DNA from 2 places in the Vibrio sp. 2134-1 genome. Region 2 is predicted to be linked to the other one. Evidence: riboswitches for the same ligand, from Rfam matches in the RefSeq annotation. Region 2 holds a riboswitch; the other holds the start of a gene.

Region 1 (9,896 bases), on a different contig from region 2:
CTCTCCTTTTTCTTTTTACGATTGAGTTATGTTCAAACTAGTCACCAGCAAACATATAGCCCTCGCCGTGTACCGTTACAAAAATCTGTGGGTTCTTAGGATCGAACTCCATTTTTGCGCGCATACGTCGAATAAGAACATCAATGGTGCGGTCATTCGGCGCATCCACTCGATGGCTGATCATGTTCAAAATACGCTCACGACTTAACACCTGGTTAGGGTAAGACGATAATGCCACCAAAAGTTCATACTCTGCTTTAGTTAGTTTTACTGGCTCACCGTTGCGGCTAAGTGCGCGACGTTGAATGTCGAATGTCCACTCCCCAAAGCGCACAATGTGCTCTTCACTGGTTTCATTCGCTTTCGAGCTGCCACTGCGCGCTGCTGAAATACGCCACAGCAAGTTTTTAACGCGAACTAACAGCTCTCTCAGTTCAAAAGGTTTTGTCACATAATCGTCAGCACCCATTTCTAGGCCTACGATTTTATCAATGCTATCCGTGCGTCCTGTTACTAATATGATACCAATATCCGATTGGCTACGTAACTCACGAGTAAGCATCAGGCCGTCTTCACCAGGCAGGTTAATATCCAGCATGATCAGGTCTACATCGCCCGCTTGCAAAACTTCACGCATTTCCGCGCCACTCTCTGCTTCGCTGACTTGGTAGCCCTCATTTTGGAAATATCCCGCAAGCTTACTACGAGTTACAACATCATCTTCTACGACTAATACGTGATAGCTCATTTACACCACTTTTCTGTCTTCTTATTATCCAAGACGTATTCTATTCATAACTAGTAACATTTCTAGTCATAGATACATTAAAACGCAAGATTTAGCGTTTTTATTGATTCAAAACAAGCTTACCCACTGCTATTAATAAACGGTCATTTTTGACCATAAAACATAACAATTATAGTTACTGCTATTCATTTTAATTGATTACACTTAGGGGATATCCCTAATTGACTTTGTGATGCATGACTTGAAGCATCATTCAGGAGCCCAAAATGCAAGAAGTGAAAGCTTTTAATGAAAAACGCGCTGAAATTTACTGGTGGTTTTCGAGCTTGTTCGCAAAAGAACTAACAGAGAAAGAATTGGAAGCCTATCACAGTGTTGAAATTCGCAGTTTTCTCGCAGGCTTAGGTGAAAATGAGTCGCTGAAACCAGCCGTTGATAGCCTAGTTGATGCGCTGAATCGGTTACAAGATCGTGAAGATGCACAACTAGAGCTTGCAGCTGACTTTTGTGAACTGTTTTTGAAGACAGAAAAATACGGCGCTCTTCCTTACGCATCCATGTACATTGGTGAATCAGGTTTACTGAATGACAAGCCAGCTGAGGAAATGGAAAAGTTGATGGCTGAATTTGGCGTTCAAGTAGACGAAAACCTAAAGGAACCTGCGGATCACTTAGCCGTTGAGCTCGACTTTCTCGGGAACATGATTATCCGCTCAAACGAGCTTGAACAAGAAAAACACATGGAAGAAGCCTTCGTTAAACAAAACGACTTTATCCAGCAACAATTGATGTCTTGGTTACCTCAGTTTTCAGACAAATGTAAACAATTCGACGAATTTGGATTTTACTCGAGTGTCGCGAAACTATTAGTTGCATTTTGTAAACTAGACAGCGCCTACCTTCTTGGTGAATAATTGCCGCCTATTTTTAGGGAGCCTGCCTATCGGGCTTCCTGTATGCCGAAAGTGACCAATTGTAAGTAACTTGGGTATAATATTCGTTTGCCTTAACTTAGCGCAAAGACGCTTGGTTATTTAGCAGTCAAAATGTGACTTCAAATACACAAATCTCGTGCTGAAAACATTGCTAGTCAGTCCACATAGGGCTAAAATGTGAGCGCAAACGATTAAATATGATTTATATGTAAACCGCTGAAATATAGCGGTTTTTGTGTTTTCTTAACAGGTTGATGGCAATTTCTCATCAGATAGAAAAAAGATAAAATTCATCGACCGATGCTGCTACGCACCCTTTTGTCGCACTTGGATCAACCGCTGCCGAGACACTTAGCGCCAATTTTATATTGCTAGGTGTGAAACCATTAGAGCATCAGGTACATCCAATACGACATATTTCAGTAGCTCGATACAGGACACCATTTATGGCCACGATAAAAGACGTTGCTCGCTTAGCCGGCGTTTCCACTACGACAGTTTCGCACGTTATCAATAAAACGCGTTTCGTTGCAGAAGCAACGCAAGAAAAAGTAATGAAAGCCGTTGACGAGCTGAATTACGCGCCAAGTGCCGTTGCACGCAGCCTAAAATGCAACTCAACTCGTACGATTGGCATGTTAGTAACTCAATCAACTAACCTATTTTTCTCAGAAGTGATTGATGGCGTTGAGAGCTACTGTTACCGCCAAGGCTATACTCTGATTTTATGTAACACAGGCGGGATTTACGAAAAACAACGCGATTACATTCGTATGCTGGCTGAAAAGCGCGTTGATGGCATCCTAGTGATGTGTTCTGACTTAACCGAAGAACTAAAAGAGATGCTTGACCGTCATGCGGACATTCCTAAAGTGGTCATGGATTGGGGCCCAGAGAGCTCGCAAGCAGACAAAATCATGGATAACTCAGAAGAAGGTGGCTACATTGCGACCAAACATCTGATTGACAATGGTCATACGGATATCGCTTGTCTAAGCGGTCATTTTGAAAAGCTTGCTTGCCAAGAGCGCATTGCAGGTTTCCGTCGCGCAATGAGCGAAGCGAACCTAGCTGTAAATGAAGACTGGATCCTTGAAGGTAACTTTGAATGTGATACGGCCGTATTAGTTGCAGATAAAATTACCGCAATGGACAAGCGCCCGACGGCGGTATTCTGTTTTAACGACACAATGGCTCTCGGCCTAATGAGCCGCTTGCAACAAAACGGGATCAAAATTCCTGAAGATATTTCAGTGATCGGCTACGACAACATCGAGCTTGCAGAATACTTCTCTCCACCGCTAACGACTATCCACCAACCTAAACGTCGTGTTGGTAAAAATGCATTCGAAATTCTACTTGAGCGTATCAAAGATAAAGAACACGAAAAACGAATTTTCGAAATGCAACCTGAGCTTGTAATTCGAAATACTGTGAAAAAAATGAACTAAATTTCACTGTATTTAACACGGTTAAATAAGCGCTCTACAGGGGCGCTTATTTTTTTGGAAAAATTAAGCATTCTCTAATACTTCACACCACTCTAATAACAATTGACTAACGTTAACTCCCTGTTTTATATAAATGTAATATATATTAAGAACTCCTTTTCAAAGGCCAATTTGCACCTTTCCATATGCAAAATAGAGCATTCAATCTATCATTTTTATTGAACCGAAATCACACTTTTAACGCTAAACCGTGATGTTAATTCAATATAAGAAGTATGCTCATTGTGTCACGCACAGGGCAAACCATTCGAAAGAGTGGGACGCAAAGCCTCCGGCCTGAACCATATTACGATATGGAAGGTAGCGGGGTTACCGATGGCAAGTGTGTAAGCAATGACTTTACTCTGTAATGACATTGTTTTTACGCATGTTTGCTACTCTCTCGGACCTGACTTTTGGTGGCGTAATATTAATTACACCGAGATAACAAAACATGGATAAACCGATACTCAAAGACTCTATGAAGCTATTTGAGGCACTTGGTAATATCAAGTCGCGCTCAATGTTTGGTGGCTTCGGACTATTCGCTGATGAAACAATGTTTGCACTAGTGGTAAACAATCAGCTTCATATCAGAGCAGACCAAAAAACTTCATCTGACTTCGAGAAACAAGGGCTAAAGCCTTACGTTTATAAAAAACGTGGCTTTCCAGTCGTTACAAAGTACTACGCTATTTCCAGCGATTTATGGGAATCAAGCGAACGCTTAATCGAAGTAGCGAATCAATCATTGAAAAAGGCAAAGCTTGAGAAAGAACAGCAAGCAAGTACAAAGCCTAACCGTTTGAAAGATTTGCCTAACTTACGACTGGCTACCGAGCGCATGCTAAAAAAAGCCGGCATCGAATCCGTAGAGAAGCTTGAAGAGGAAGGTGCGCTTAACGCCTATAAAGCGATAAGAGATACGCACTCTGCAACCGTCAACATTGAGTTGCTATGGGCACTAGAAGGTGCTATCAACGGCACTCATTGGAGTGTGGTACCTCAAGCTCGCCGAGATGAGTTGATGAACGGCCTCCAATAAAAGTCGGCCTAAAAACTATCTTGTAAAACCGCAGTCTAATCTGCGGTTTTTTTGTGAAATTTTTTCGGTTTTCCTACTGTCTTATTACATATATCCCAAATTGGAATCAAAATTATGAATAAGAAACTGATATTAGGTCTCATCCTACTAGCGGCTATCGTCTTTTTAGGTATTAACTTTGGCCAGTATTTAACCTTAGAGAATGCAAAAGCCCAACAAGAAGCACTAACTACATACATCGATCAGAATTTTGTATTCTCGGCTGCGATTTACTTTTTTACCTACATTGCAATTACCGCTTTTTCTATCCCAGGAGCGGCAGTAGTCACCTTACTTGGTGCAGCCTTATTTGGTTTTTGGACAAGCTTGCTACTGGTTTCTTTCGCTAGCACTATGGGGGCAACACTGGCCTTCTTGAGCAGCCGATACTTATTGCGTGACTGGGTACAAAACAAATTCGGAAATAAACTCAACGCAATTAATCAAGGTGTCGAAAAAGACGGAGCTTTTTATCTATTTTCCTTGCGTCTAATCCCTGTATTCCCTTTCTTTCTAATCAACTTACTGATGGGCTTAACGCCGATGTCTGTAGGTAGATTTTATCTCACTAGCCAAATAGGTATGCTGCCAGGCACAGCCGTATATCTGAATGCAGGTACTCAATTAGCAACAATTGAAAGCCTATCGGGCATTGTTTCACCCGCAGTATTAGCGTCTTTTGCGCTATTGGGACTATTTCCAATCATCACTAAATGGGTTATGGATAAAGTAAGGCCGACACCAAGTCAGCAAAACTCGTAATTGGTGAAGTGGGTATTTTGATGAAAATATTTATCGCTAAAAACCCAGCAGAAGCACACATTGTATGTGAGCTGCTTAAAGTGGAACAAATTTACTGTGAAGTTCGTGGAGAAGGTATTTTCGGCTTAAAAGGAGAACTGCCGTTTGGTGATGATACCGATCCTTATGTGTGGCTTTTTGACACTGCACAAAAGATGAAAGCTGAAGAAATAGTAAAAGCATATCGAAAACAATCCGATAGGCATGAGTATCAAGATTGGCAATGCCCAAAATGTCATGAAATAAACGAAGGGCAATTTGGTGCATGTTGGCAATGTGGATATCAACTAGGAGAGCTATAGCGGCTCTCCTATTCAGTGGATACACTCAGTTTTAAGCACATACAGCTTGCTGTTTAATAAACTCGATGGAGTGTTGATTGAAGTCTTCTGGACGCTCTACATTGCATACATGACCACAATTCGGGATTTCTCGTAGAATGCTGAGCTTATGTGCTGCAACCATTTCTTTGACAGGTTTAATAAACATGTAATCCCTGTCGCCCATTAAGTAGAGAGTCGGAATGGGTAACTCTCGATCTTTAAAATATTTCATTAACGGATTTACATCAGCAGCAAGAATAAACCAACGTTTAAATTCTTTTTGGCAAAGCTTCTTGGCTTCGCGAATAAAAAGGTGGCGAGATTCTCGTTGGCTTCTTTGAGGCATAACAATATAAGCGAACAGTTTGTAGAGCCACATGTACGGTAGGATATGCTTACAAAAATTACCTAATTTCACCAATATCTGAGAACGAGTGTTAAGCCTTGTGACAGCACCGCCGAGCACCATCGAACGTACGCGCTCTGATGACAATTCAGCAAGGTTTCGAACAATAATGGTACCAAGCGACATACCGACAAAATGAGCGGATTGGATCTTTAAATGGTCCAATACTTTCAAAATATCTTGAGTAACTTCCGTAAAGGTATAACGGCTAGCAATGAGCTCTTTAAGTAACTGATTTGACTTTCCATGCCCTCTTAAATCGATCAACAATAAGTTAAAGTGTTGCTTGTAAGCTTTAATTTGCTTGAACCAGATAGAAGAGCTACCACCAGCACCGTGCACAAATACAACCCACTCATGACTAGTAGGGTGCAAATAGGTTTTATGAAAAAGTAGCGGCTGGGTCATATTCAGTATCAAAAAGATCGTGCTATTGAGTAAAAAGCCATCCTACCACACTCCCCTTACTCAAGATAATAAAGGCACCTCATTCGGCGCCTTTCGTTACAATTTTAAGTCAAACTAACGCTGAGTGGTAAAGCTGCAAATAAGATTCTGCGGCCTTTTGCCAACAAAAGTCTTGTTGCATCGCATGCAACTGTACTTTATTCACTTCAGGCTCGTTTTGAGCGTAGAGCAACAGTGCCCTTAGCATCGTTAACAACAATGCCTGCGGTGTCGGTTCGAAAAAAACAAACCCCGTTGCTTCAGATGGGTTTACATCATAATCGCTAACGCTGTCCTTTAAGCCACCAACACCGCGTACTATCGGCAATGTACCGTAAGCCATACTATAGATTTGATTCAAACCACATGGTTCAAACTCAGAAGGCATCAAGAAGAAATCAGAACCAGCTTCAACGATATGCGCAAGTTCATTGTCATACGCTTCTACAAAGGCAAATTTGCTAGAAAACTGCGCGGTAACCTCTCGTAGCTGAGCGGCAAGAACAGGGTCTCCGGTCCCAACGACAACTAGCTGAACATCGTGCTTCAAAAAATCGGCCAAAGCAGGCAACAAGTAATGAACGCCTTTCTGCTGGGTCAATCGACAAACCATACCGAACATAGCTACATTTTTTTCGGGCAAATTTAGTCGTTGTTGTAATGCTTTTTTACAAGCTTTCTTCCCTTGCGACATACTTTGCTGGTCGGCGCAGTAATTAACCGGCAAGTAGGTATCCGTTTCCGGATTCCAAGCGCTGTAATCACAACCATTCAAGATGCCGACTAAGTCCTGTGCACGTTGCTGAAACTCCCAAGCCATGCCGTGACTGCCAAGCTCTGTTTTTAGTTCCTCTGCGTACGTAGGGCTAACCGCGTTTATCTTATCTGCATTCATTACGCCAGCTTTAAGCATCGTAATATGCGTTGCACTCACCGCAGCATCGGGAACGTTTCTACAATGAAACTCTGGCAAACACTGCACGTCTTCATAACTAAATACGCCTTTAAAGACCGCATTGTGAATTGAAATGACGCTTTTAGTATGAGCAAAGAACGGATCATTGCCATACCTGTGCTTGAGCAAAAATGGAACAAGACCTGTGTGCCAATCGTTCGCGTGTATGATATTAGGTTGAAAGGCGAGCTTGGGTAACATGTCGAGACATGCTGCACTAAAAAACGCAAAGCGCTCGCCGTTATCAGTATACGCTTGGTTGTTCTCCGCATACATTGATGGTCGATTGAAATACGGCGGACAATCAATCAGGTAAACAGGATTTTGACCTAACATGAGCCGCAAAACTCGATACTCCGTATGCGGCCATGATGTTAATTTTGTTTCTAATACAACTTCTGCGTCTGCGAGTTTATCAATACTACTGTACGCAGGGATGGTAATTCTTACGTCTTGCTGTAGGTTTTGAAGGGCTTCCGGTAGTGCCTTGGCAACATCTGCCAAGCCACCACTTTTAATGAGGCCTTCAACCTCAGAAGCTACAAACAGAATAGATAAGTTGTTAGTAGCCAACTCGAGCTCCTTTCGGAATAACAACAATGCCCTCCTCAGACACGTGGAAGTGTTTTTTATCTTCTTGAAGATTCACACCAATCTGAGTACCAGGAGCAATATCGGCATCCTTGTCGACAATCACACGACGTAAAACACAGCCTTCGCCAATTTTTACGTCACCAAGAAGTATACATTCGCTGATATCGCAAGCAGAAGCAATATTACTGCGAAAACCAAGCACCGACTTTTCGATTCTTGAGCCTCTAACATAGCTGCCATTACACACTAAACTATCGATTATCTGCACACGACCATTATCAGAGTCGGTAAATGTCGCAGGTGGCAATGGTGGGTAGTAGGTGTGCAATGGCCATTTACGGTTGTACAGCGAAAATGGTGCATCTTTTTCTAGCAGATCCATATGCGCTTGCCAGTACGCATCAATAGTTCCGACATCACGCCAGTACACCTCTTCTTTTTCGCCACTGATTTTGTTGGTACTGAAGTCATACACGAACACATCACCTCTAGGGAACATCTTTGGAATGATGTCCTTTCCAAAATCATGTGATGAAGCTTCATTATCCGCATCTTCGACCAACTCTGAGAACAGTACCTGAGCTTCAAAAACATAGTTACCCATTGAAACTAAAGCGTAATCAGGGTCACCAGGAATCGACTTCGGATTTGCTGGTTTTTCTTCAAAGCCAATCATACGACCTTCACTATCCACTTCGATAACCCCAAATTGCGACGCCTCTTTTAGTGGCATGCGCAATGCAGATACCGTCAAAGAAGCCTGCTTTTCTGAGTGGAAGTTCAGCATTTGTTTGATATCCATCTTATAGATATGGTCAGAGCCAAAAATACAAACTTGCTCTGGTTCTTCTAATTCCATAAAACGCAGGTTTTGATAGATCGCGTCCGCCGTCCCTTCGTACCAACGTTTACCAGTACGCATTTGAGCGGGAATAGGATCGATAAAGCGGTCTGTAATGCCGTTGATGTTCCACCCCTTTTTTAAGTGATGGAATAAAGATTGAGATTTAAATTGGGTTAGGACGTAAATGCGCATCAAATCCGCATTAACAAAATTGTTTAGAGCAAAATCGATCAATCGATAACTACCACCAAACGGTACCGAAGGTTTACTGCGAGATTCCGTTAAAGGTCTCAAACGAGAGCCTTCACCGCCAGCAAGAATCATTCCCAAAACACCAGCCATTTGTTGTTCTCCATATCGTTATAGCTTGGATTTGGTACTCGCTTGAATGAGTCATACTCGGGGAGTCAAGCGAATACATTTAGCAACCGTCTCTGAGTTTCTGTGAACTCTTACAACACGGATAAAAAAGCTACGGCACTTCCAGTATGCAACGTCCACTCTTTCCTTATTTTTTGACGCAAACAATGCACACAGTTGCACTAATTTTTGTAATAAATTATCTAAGCGGGTTCTAAATTACAATTTTTAATACGCCATTCTGTGTACCATACAGCTCTTGCGTACTCAAGACGATATCTAGATCACACATGGAAAAGCAAACGATTACATTGTGAAAACAATTTACGAACGGATTCACTACACCGCCGATTTTTTAGCCTAATGTATAACAAATATGTGAATGCAAAATGAAAGTTACAACGAATATTTTTTACATAAAAAATACATCAGCGACTACGAAATATTGATGCTGGGATCTTCTTGCGTCAGCAAAACTCAGTCAAAGCAGCAAAGATCTATACGAACAACACAGTGGCCTTTACGCAAAAACAAAACGCAAAAAAGGCAGCGATATCGCTGCCTTTTTACATTACTTAGATCGTACGTTTTTATGCTTTCGCTTTTTTACGCTTATCAGTGACTTCCCACTTACCGTCAACAAAGAGCGCTGTCCAACCAGATGGTTTGCCATTCTCTTCCGAACGAACGTAGTTCTCTTTTGTTTTGCGACTAAAGCGTACGACTGCAGGACGACCATCAGGATCTTCTTGCGGTGCGGTCGCTAGGTATTTGAACTTCTCAGGTAAACGCTCTTCAAAACGTGCCAGTTCAGCAACCAAAGGAGCACGTGTCTCGCGCGATTTCGGGAAGTTGCTTGCCGCCATAAATAGACCTGAAGCACCATCACGAAGTACGAAATACGCATCT
Region 2 (9,896 bases):
GTAGATTCTTCGATTGGCTGATCCGAGCCTGTTTACTTGGCGTACCCATCACCACCGAGATAAGGCGCATTCTTCCTTCTTTGGCCGAGCTCACCAAGCTGTATCCTGCATTGCTGGTGTAGCCGGTTTTTCCCCCGTCGACATCAATGGAATTGTCCCACAACAACTTATTGCGGTTGTACTGCGTAATGTCGTTCCACTTGAAGACTTTCTCACTGTATAGCGCGTACACATCAGGAACATCGCTGATGATCGACTGCATGAGTTTTGCCATATCGGTTGGTGAGGTTTGGATGCCATCACTATCAAGACCATGGGAGTTTACAAAATAGGTGTCTTGCAGTCCTAATTTCTCCGCCCAACCATTCATCAAGGCAACAAAGCCGCGTTCACTGCCTGCAACGTGCTCAGCCAGTGCAACGCACGCGTCATTTCCTGATTGGATGATCACGCCGCGCATTAAGTTCGCAACACTAATTTCATCTTTCGGTTTGATGAACATTTTAGAAGAACCGGGAAACTTGGCCGACCACGCGTTTTCGCTCACGGTGACAACATCATCCCATTTCAAACGCCCCGCTTTGATTTCTTGTCCAACTACATAAGCGGTCATCAACTTGGTTAAACTCGCCGGAGCAAGGCCTGCTCGCCCGTTATGCTCGGCAATAATGGCACCGGATTGAAAGTCCATTAATACGTAGCCTTTTGCCTGTAACTGAGGTGGGTTGGGCGTAACAACGGCAAAAGTAGGTACGCTTATTAAACAAGTCACAATTGTCCATCGAGCCAGTGACACTTTCATCCGACTTCCTCCATGCTCTTACTTTGTCGCAACTCTATTGAGCATAGCTCACTCAACCAGTTGCACCAGTCGCTAATCGTTTCATTTTCTTGAACTTACATTGATTTGACCAAGGTATAGAACTGAAGAGGCAATTGGGAAATAGCGTTGGTTCTTCGCGCCATTCGCAGTAAAGTAGCGCTACCCCTCAATAAGGAAATAAAGATAACAATGAACGCTCAATCATTTATCGACGCAGGATTGCATTACACTCCCCACGGTTTTACCGTTCCTCTGGATTACCAAGACGCGAGCAAAGGCACCATTGAAGTCTTCGCCCGTGCGGTTTGCCTAGTTGGCGATGAAGAATCGACCAAACCTTGGTTGGTTTACTTTCAGGGCGGGCCTGGCTTTCCCTCTCCACGTCAAAACGGCAATAATGGCTGGGTAAAACGCGCCCTGCAAGAGTACCGAGTTTTGCTTCTCGACCAGCGCGGTACGGGCAACAGCAGCGTAATTAATCACCAGACGCTTGCTCACCTCACGCCAGAAAAACAAGCAGACTACTTGAGCCACTTCCGAGCGGATAACATCGTGCGCGACGCGGAATACATTCGTGAGCAATTTGGCGTCGAAAAATGGGCGATCTTAGGTCAAAGCTTTGGGGGGTTTTGCTCCCTCACCTATTTGTCTTTGTTCCCAGACAGCTTGCTACAAAGCTACATCACAGGTGGCGTGCCATCAGTCTCGCGTCATGCCGACGATGTGTATGAAGCCACCTTCAAACGCACCATGGAGAAAAACCAAGCGTTCTTCCAACAATTTCCAAGTGCGCAACAACTTTGCCAAAACATTGCGAATCACTTGCTGGAAAATGAAGAGTACCTACCAAATGGTCAACGCTTCACGGTGGAGCAATTTCAACAAATCGGCATCAACTTTGGTGTGAGTGATACTTTCTTGCCGACTTACTATTGGCTAGAAAGTGCGTTGATTGAAGTGAACAGCAAACCACAACTTCGCTATGAGTTCTTGAACGATATGTTGGCGCAGCAAAACTTCCAAACCAACCCGATCTACGCCATTTTGCATGAATCGATTTACTGCCAAGGCTTTGCGTCGAATTGGAGTGCGCACCGTGTTCGCCAAACCCGAACAGAGTTTAATTATGAACCTGGCCAGCCATTTTACTTTACGGGGGAAATGGTCTTCCCGTGGATGTTCGACCAATACGTCAACCTCAAACCACTAAAAGACGCCGCAGAAATATTGGCCGCGAAAGACGATTGGGCTGCGCTGTACGATCAAACTCAACTGGCTCAAAATAAAGTGCCTGTCAGTTGCGCCGTTTACGCCGATGATATGTTTGTTGAAATGGATATCAGCCGAGAGACGCTCGCGTTAATCCCAAATTCAAAAGCGTGGATCACCAACGAGTACGAGCACAACGGTTTGCGTGCCGACGGTGAACGCATTCTCGACAGGCTCATTGCCATGGGTAAACAGACCGCAGCTGCGTTGAAATAAGCAGGACAGACGTTAGAAATACGCCTTTTTAGTATTTGATGAAAAGGCGTTTATAGCGGTTTATGAACAATGGCGATCAGTCATTCACTCTTTGTCCCTAAACCTTTATCCCTCACCACCTCATGTATAAAACTGCGACATGTCCTTTCCTTGTCAATGACTCCGGTGATTACTTGGTGCTTCTTGCGCCTAACTTTTTTGAAGGGCCCAAAACAGCATAAATTTAAACCAAAAGTATCGGCTCCAACCTACCTAACCCACTATAATTAATGCTTATAATTTGAACACATAGCGGCTTCACCTGCGGACATGCTCCCCCTATCAAAGACCGCCAGGCCCCGCCTACTCATAATATCCGTATAATTTGTCCGTATTTCCGACTAGTTTAGTCAGGTATACTTCGTGCCGCTAAAATTTTAAGGTCGTTGACCACCTGTATTTTTAAAGGAAACCTCATGAGTCAGTATGTAGTTTGTGCGCTGTACAAGTTTGTTGAGCTGAATAACTATCAAGAGCTACGCGAGCCATTACTTGCGTTGATGGAAAAACACCATATTCGCGGAACATTACTACTGGCAAGTGAAGGTATCAACGGTACTGTTGCATCTGATCGTGCAGGTATTGATACGCTACTGGAGTGGCTAAACAACGAACCTCGTTTGACTGGCACCGTATACAAAGAGTCGTATTCTGAGACCCAGCCATTCAATCGCACCAAAGTGAAACTGAAAAAAGAGATCGTAACATTAGGTGTTGAAGGTATAGACCCTCGCCACGTAGTGGGTACTTACGTGAAACCTCAAGAGTGGAACGATCTTATTGCTGATCCTGAAGTGTTTGTTGTCGATACACGTAATGATTACGAAATCGAGATCGGGACATTCAAAGGCGCTGTAAACCCAAATACTGAAACCTTTCGTGAATTCCCAGACTATGTAAAAGAAAACATGGACCCGGCAAAACACAAGAAAGTTGCGATGTTCTGTACCGGTGGTATCCGCTGCGAAAAATCAACGGCTTACATGAAAGAACAGGGCTTTGATGAGGTCTACCACCTAGAAGGCGGCATTCTTAAATATCTTGAAGAAGTTCCTCAAGAAGAGAGCATGTGGGAAGGCGATTGTTACGTATTTGACGGTCGTGTTGCAGTGAACCACCAGCTAGAAAAAGCAGATTACGATTTATGTAACGCTTGTCGTCTACCGATCACTGAAGAAGACAAACAGTCAGAATTGTTCGAGCAAGGCGTGAGCTGTCCAAAATGTCACGGCACACACTCAGAAGAACAAATTGCTCGATTCCGCGAGCGTGAAAAACAAGTTGTTCTTGCAGAGCAGCGAGGCGAGCAGCATGTTGGTGGTGAAAGTGCCAAGCAAAGAGAAGCCCGACGTGCCGCTAAGTACGCGCAAAAAGAAGCGCAGCGTAAACAAGACTAAGCCCAACTCTCCTTATATTTAGCGAGCTGCCGTAAGGTGGCTCGCTTTTACTGCGCACCAATACTCTTTCAGTACAATTTTGTATCCCTCACCAATACCTCTAGTTGATTGTTTCTTTTGCCTTCGGGTAGCCCCACCATTTCATCATAAGCACTTTGATGTACTAAAACCTGCTTATTTGCTTTGATATTCCTGCACTTCTTTTGCATCTCGATCAGGGAATGAGCCCTCAAAAAGATACCGTTGTCATCAGTGATAAATTGCGCTTCTCCATCAATCACGACAGATGCCTGGTACAATGCGAGATCAAGCGAATGAATGACCAATTTGTCTACATAGAAGTATTTTTGTAACTTACTCAATGGTATTGCCATGTGTCACCTCCCTGAAAGTTACCTCTACGTTTTGTAGAATAAAACCGATCATTGGATGAGATTTCTTCGGTTTACTTGCGTACAACATCGGAAACAAAGAGGATTCCGATGCAAACAATCAATGTCGTGTGGTTAAAACGAGATTTAAGGCTGACTGACCATCAACCACTAACTCAAGCATTATCAACAAAGCACCCAACTGTGCTTTTGTATATTGTTGAACCATTGCTATTGAACAACCCACACTATTCTGAGCGCCACTGGCGATTTGTTTGGCAGTCACTGCAAGACATGGATGAGACGCTCAAAGCATATGGGCATCGAATCACGGTGCTGTTTGACGATGCCTTAGCATGTTTCCAATCAATTCAAGCGCAATATCAAATCAACGCTGTTTTTTCTCACCAAGAAATAGGACTCAACTGCACCTTTGAGCGCGACAAACAAGTTGCCGCTTGGCTGTATAAGCAGAACATCGACTGGTTTGAGTTCGAACACGGTGCTGTTATCAGAGGTGCAAAAAACCGGCAAGGTTGGGACAAACATTGGGACTCTGTCATGAGAGCCTCAATAAGCCCTATTGAGCTCCAAACCGACTTATTGCATTCATTGGATGCAGAAGCTCTCGGCTGTTCGTTTTCGCCACCATCATCCTGGCTATCAAAATGCAAAGGAATGCAAACGGGAGGAAGCCGGCTCGCTTGGAAAACACTAGAGGACTTTTTTCATCGTCGAGGTCGTGATTACTATCGAAGCATTTCTAGTCCCACAGCCTCACGCACAGCCTGTACTCGACTTTCTCCGTATCTCGCTTGGGGTAACATATCCTTGCGTGAAGTTTATCAATACCTTTTGAAACACTGGCAAGTCGCTGGGTTTCGTCGCAGCTTAATTGCATTGTCTTCACGGCTTCATTGGCACTGTCACTTCATCCAAAAATTCGAATCGGAATACGACATGGAGTTTTACTGCGTTAATCGGGCTTACGAACCATTGATTAAACAAAGTAGTACTTTCGATGAAGAAAAGTTAGCAGCATGGAAATCCGGGCATACTGGCGTACCTTTGATTGATGCCTGCATGCGCTGTTTGCACCACACTGGTTACATTAACTTTCGCATGCGTGCCATGCTGGTTAGCTTTCTTACTCACCACATGAACATGAATTGGCGAGTAGGTGTAACGCATTTAGCGCAACTGTTTCTCGACTTTGAGCCCGGAATTCATTACCCACAATTCCAAATGCAAGCAGGAGTAACCGGGACTAACACAATCCGTATTTATAATCCGATCAAGCAAGCCCAAGAACATGATCCTGACGGCACGTTCATCTACAAGTGGGTACCTGAATTGCAAATGGTTCCTCCCCCTCTTTTATTCGAGCCTTGGACAATGACCCAGATGGAAGTTGTCATGTATCAGTTGCAGCCAGATAGCCGTTACCTTGCACCTATTATCACACCAGACAACGCAGCTAAGGCAGCAAGAGAGCGCTTATGGACGTGGCGGAAACGAGCCGATGTGAAACAAGAAGGCAGACGAATTCTTGCGCGACATGTTAGACCCTCAAAAGAAAGTAGGACGCGATGATCATCTCTCAATCACAATGCGTACAAATGCCAACACACTCCAGGGAACCCGTTGTACCCTCAACTAGTAAGGAACACATTATGTTCAAACGTATCTTAGTTATCGCGGCGACACTGATGGCGACGTTATCTTTTATGCTGCCCGTCAAGGCTCATGAGCATGGCATGATGAAAGCCGATATTGTCGACGTTGCCGCTGAAAATGGCTCTTTCAATACGCTTGTTGCTGCGGTGAAAGCAGCGGGCCTGGTTGACACTCTCAAAGGGGAAGGCCCATTTACTGTTTTTGCACCAACGGATGACGCTTTTGCAAAACTGCCAGACGGCACAGTCGACATGCTCTTAATGCCGGAAAACAAAGACAAGTTAGTATCTGTTTTGACTTATCACGTCGTCCCAGGGAAAGTGATGGCTGCCGATGTTGTTAAGCTAGACAAAGCGACTACGGTTCAGGGGCAAGATGTCATGATTAAAACCATGGGCGATAAAGTCATGGTTAACGATGCAAATGTCATTGCAACCGATGTGAAAGCTAAAAACGGTGTCATTCACGTGATTGATACTGTCATCATGCCGAAATAACACCATTCAAAGGGCGGTACACTCCGCCCTTTAGACAGAACTTCTTCCACCCTTAGCACGATTCCTCTCCACTTATCCCCAACAAACCTCCACCCATTCACCATGACTATAAAAAAGATAAAAACAAAATTAAAATCAATACCTTGCAAGACGACACTGCACAATATTGACGAGGTTAAGATATCGTTATCTTTCAATTTGAGAACAGGATTCCATGTCAGTGACGTTTACTTTTCCACATGTAAATTCTTAAGCTAAATTTTGGCTGCTCAATCACATTTCGGCAAACCATTCGAAAGGGTGGGACGCAAAGCTTCCGGTCTGTCTGCATTTAAAAATCTAAAAGAATGCTCATGATAGCGGGGTTACCATGACGCAGTGTTACAGAAGTCCAATTTCTGTAGCGTTGCTTTATGCTCAGCATGCGCCGGGGTGTGACACTAGTTTGTCAGCCATAACAGAGGACATGTGATGAAATCATTTCCAACCAAATCCGTACTCGCGTTAGCACTTGCAAGCATTAGCTCAGGTGCTGCGGCTCACGGTTATGTATCAGAAACCAATGGTGGTGTCGCTGCAAGTCGCTCGGCACTATGTAAGTATCCAACGCCAGATACTAACGAAAAAAATAATAACTGCGGTGCGATTCAATATGAACCGCAAAGCGTTGAAGGCCCTGATGGCTTTCCCGAAACAGGGCCTCGCGATGGTAAAATAGCGAGTGCCGAAACCGCTTTAGCAGCTGCCCTTGATGAGCAAACTGCCGACCGTTGGGTAAAACGCACTATTCAAGCAGGTACACAAACTTTTGAATGGACATTTACCGCTAACCACGTGACGCGCGACTGGAAATATTACATCACCAAGCCTGATTGGAACCCAAACGCTTCACTATCACGAGACTCTTTTGATCTAACTCCTTTCTGTGTCGTCAACGGCAATATGGTTCAACCCCCGAAACAGGTAAGCCATCAATGTAATGTGCCTACTCGCGAGGGATACCATGTCATTCTGGCAGTATGGGATGTTGGCGACACTGCAGCCTCATTTTATAACGTGATCGATGTGAAATTTGATGGTGACAGTCCCGTTATTCCAGATTGGAAGCAAGGCGGTCAAATTATTCCTACAATGGATTTAAATATTGGGGATTCGGTTTATACGCGCGTATTTGATCAAGCAGGTGAAAACATAGCGTATAGAACTAAACTAGAAATTACCGATGCAGCAATGGGCCAAGCGAAAAACTGGTCTTACGCACTCGCGACTAAGCTAAACCAAGAACAAGCAAAACTGCAAGCCGGGCAGTATGCAGAGGATAAATTCACTCCTGTTTATGGTACTAATCCGGTGTATCTGCAAGCAAATAGCGGCCTTGAGCGAGTAGAGATCGGCTATAACATTGAAACTCCTGTTCCAGAATACTCACTCACAGTAGATGGCTTAGCAGACGAATATATCATTGAGTCAACACCGACAACGTTGGATCTGACACTAACTGCTGAAGGCGATTTAAATGCAGAACTCACCGTTTACAATCACCATCGCGAACCACTTGCAAGTTGGGCAAACGAAATGAAAGACGGCTCGGTAGAAGCGATATCGCTCGCTTTAAGTAAATCGGAGCCGGGTCACCATATGCTCGTAACACGTATTAAGGATAAAGATGGCAACTTGGTGGATCAGCAAACGCTCGACTTTCACTTAAAAGAAGATCCAGTAACGCCACCACCATCTGGTGAGTACGATTTTGTCTTCCCTGAAGGACTATCTAGCTACACGGCGGGCACAAAAGTGCTTGCCAGCGACGGGGGCATTTATCAATGTAAACCTTTCCCATACTCTGGTTACTGTATGCAGTGGAAAGAAAGCGCAAACCATTACGAGCCTGGAATAGGTTCACACTGGGAGATGGCTTGGGATAAAGTCAACTAAATCACCCTTTGAACGTTACGCAAAAGAGCCTCACTATGAGGCTCTTTTATAATCAAACGCAAAAATGACAATTTTCCCGGTCTAAACCATGAACACCAGATAAACTAGTGAGATGCGCTCGCCCCTCAATCAGCCCCATTTCATACCCTTCTAGTAAAACGGATTGTCGCATTGATAAGCGCTGAACATGAAAATTATCTGGTGGGGCAATTACCCTAACATGTGTTCCTGGTGGAGGGTTACGAATAAACTCTAATGATTGATTATAGTTATCTGCACGTCTTAACATCGCATCCGCCATTTTGGGGTGCTCCGCAAACAGTTTCTTCATCAGCCATGTGGTCTTAACTGGCTTTTTGGCATAATTCAGCGGGTGAGAGAGTACTACGGTTATATCGCGAGCCCCTCGACGATAAGCCTCACGCACTGGTATAGAGTCAGCGACCCCACCATCGGTATAACAACCGCCAGAAAAACAAGGGGTATGCTTGTAGGCAATCGGCAATGCTGTTGTCGCTTCAATCGCATGGTGAAAATTATCACGTGTCACGCGATAGTAATCTGCTTGCCCTGTATCTACATTTGTTGTCGCTGCGAGAAAAGGAACGCCATTAAACAGTTTATTTTCATCGACGGGATACAAGCGATTAGATTCTTCAAACAGCCACTTCACATCAATGAGGTCCCCACCTTTAACGAAGCGAGTTGGGTCAAAAAAGCGTTTGCTTGTGGCCAGCTTAGTAATGACGTTAATACTGCGATGTGGGTAGTCGGTCAAATACCCAATCAAATTTGATGCACCAGCAGATACACCGATTGCAAAATCAAACGGTTTATAACTCTGCTCTAAAAACGCATCTAACACTCCGCTTGCGAAGACGCCTCGCATCGCGCCACCTTCTACTACAATTGCTTTTGTTGCCATATATCCCCCATTCTCCTTGCCAAAAGAGTAATGAAATTCGTGCAATCACAACAATTGAATATTCTTATTATTGAAATAGGTGAAGTCTATTTATTTCTCTCTTAGAAAATGAAAACTAAAGTTCAAAAAATCCGTACCCGTTAGAAATGTAATTGCGGGCTTAACCAAGGTGGCAAGGTCTAAGAGAAATCTAGGAGAAAACCGTTTTATAGGCTTCGCCCGCGCCATCAATGAACATTTGAGTACCAATAACCGCTAGAATTAAGCCCATCATTTTAGTCACAACATTTAGAGCACTTGGTCCAACCGCTTTGACCAATTTGTCTCCAAATAAAAACAGTACATAGGTGATCACACAGAGGACAGCGAAAGAAACGATAGTAATAATGGTTTGATCGAAACCACCCGCTGTCGCAAAGTTCATCGCGGTAGCAATCGTTCCAGGCCCAGCTAATATTGGCATCGCCAGTGGAGACACTGCAATACTCAATGCCGCCCGTTGCTGAGCTGGTGAATACGCCTTCTCTTTGGTTTTCTGATGCGTCGAATCACCTTGAAGCATGTTAAAACCTATCAAAAACACCAAAATGCCGCCTGTTATTCGCAATGCATAAAGCGTGATACCAAACAAATCAAAAATTAACTTACCGGCAATAGAAAATATCGCGATGATAATAAATGCAATAAAAACCGAGCGGAGCGCAATGGAACGGATGGTTTCTTTATCTTCATCAGCAGTTAAACTCA

What was found. A riboswitch is a leader RNA that binds a small molecule or an ion and turns the genes downstream of it on or off. The one in region 2 is predicted to bind cyclic di-GMP.
Region 1: linked by a shared signal. The riboswitch ahead of R7R78_RS13585 (TfoX/Sxy family DNA transformation protein) and the one ahead of gbpA (N-acetylglucosamine-binding protein GbpA) in region 2 are both predicted to bind cyclic di-GMP.

The regions. Positions count from the first base shown of each region.
Region 1 is NZ_JAWOUS010000011.1:42,225-52,120, reverse strand. Features, by position in the region: gene torR (two-component system response regulator TorR) at 38-748, opposite strand; gene torD (molecular chaperone TorD) at 1,015-1,662, shown strand; gene purR (HTH-type transcriptional repressor PurR) at 2,130-3,134, shown strand; cyclic di-GMP riboswitch class I at 3,422-3,511, shown strand; gene R7R78_RS13585 (TfoX/Sxy family DNA transformation protein) at 3,628-4,218, shown strand; gene R7R78_RS13580 (TVP38/TMEM64 family protein) at 4,333-5,019, shown strand; gene R7R78_RS13575 (DUF2007 domain-containing protein) at 5,040-5,360, shown strand; gene R7R78_RS13570 (alpha/beta fold hydrolase) at 5,392-6,195, opposite strand; gene glgA (glycogen synthase GlgA) at 6,305-7,762, opposite strand; gene glgC (glucose-1-phosphate adenylyltransferase) at 7,752-8,969, opposite strand; gene topA (type I DNA topoisomerase) at 9,578-9,896, opposite strand, start outside.
Region 2 is NZ_JAWOUS010000010.1:79,620-89,515, forward strand. Features, by position in the region: gene R7R78_RS13050 (D-alanyl-D-alanine carboxypeptidase family protein) at 1-802, opposite strand, end outside; gene R7R78_RS13055 (alpha/beta fold hydrolase) at 1,013-2,308, shown strand; gene R7R78_RS13060 (rhodanese-related sulfurtransferase) at 2,764-3,744, shown strand; gene R7R78_RS13065 (DUF6482 family protein) at 3,813-4,118, opposite strand; gene R7R78_RS13070 (cryptochrome/deoxyribodipyrimidine photo-lyase family protein) at 4,227-5,708, shown strand; gene R7R78_RS13075 (fasciclin domain-containing protein) at 5,789-6,289, shown strand; cyclic di-GMP riboswitch class I at 6,562-6,662, shown strand; gene gbpA (N-acetylglucosamine-binding protein GbpA) at 6,761-8,224, shown strand; gene R7R78_RS13085 (patatin family protein) at 8,277-9,149, opposite strand; gene R7R78_RS13090 (MarC family protein) at 9,340-9,896, opposite strand, start outside.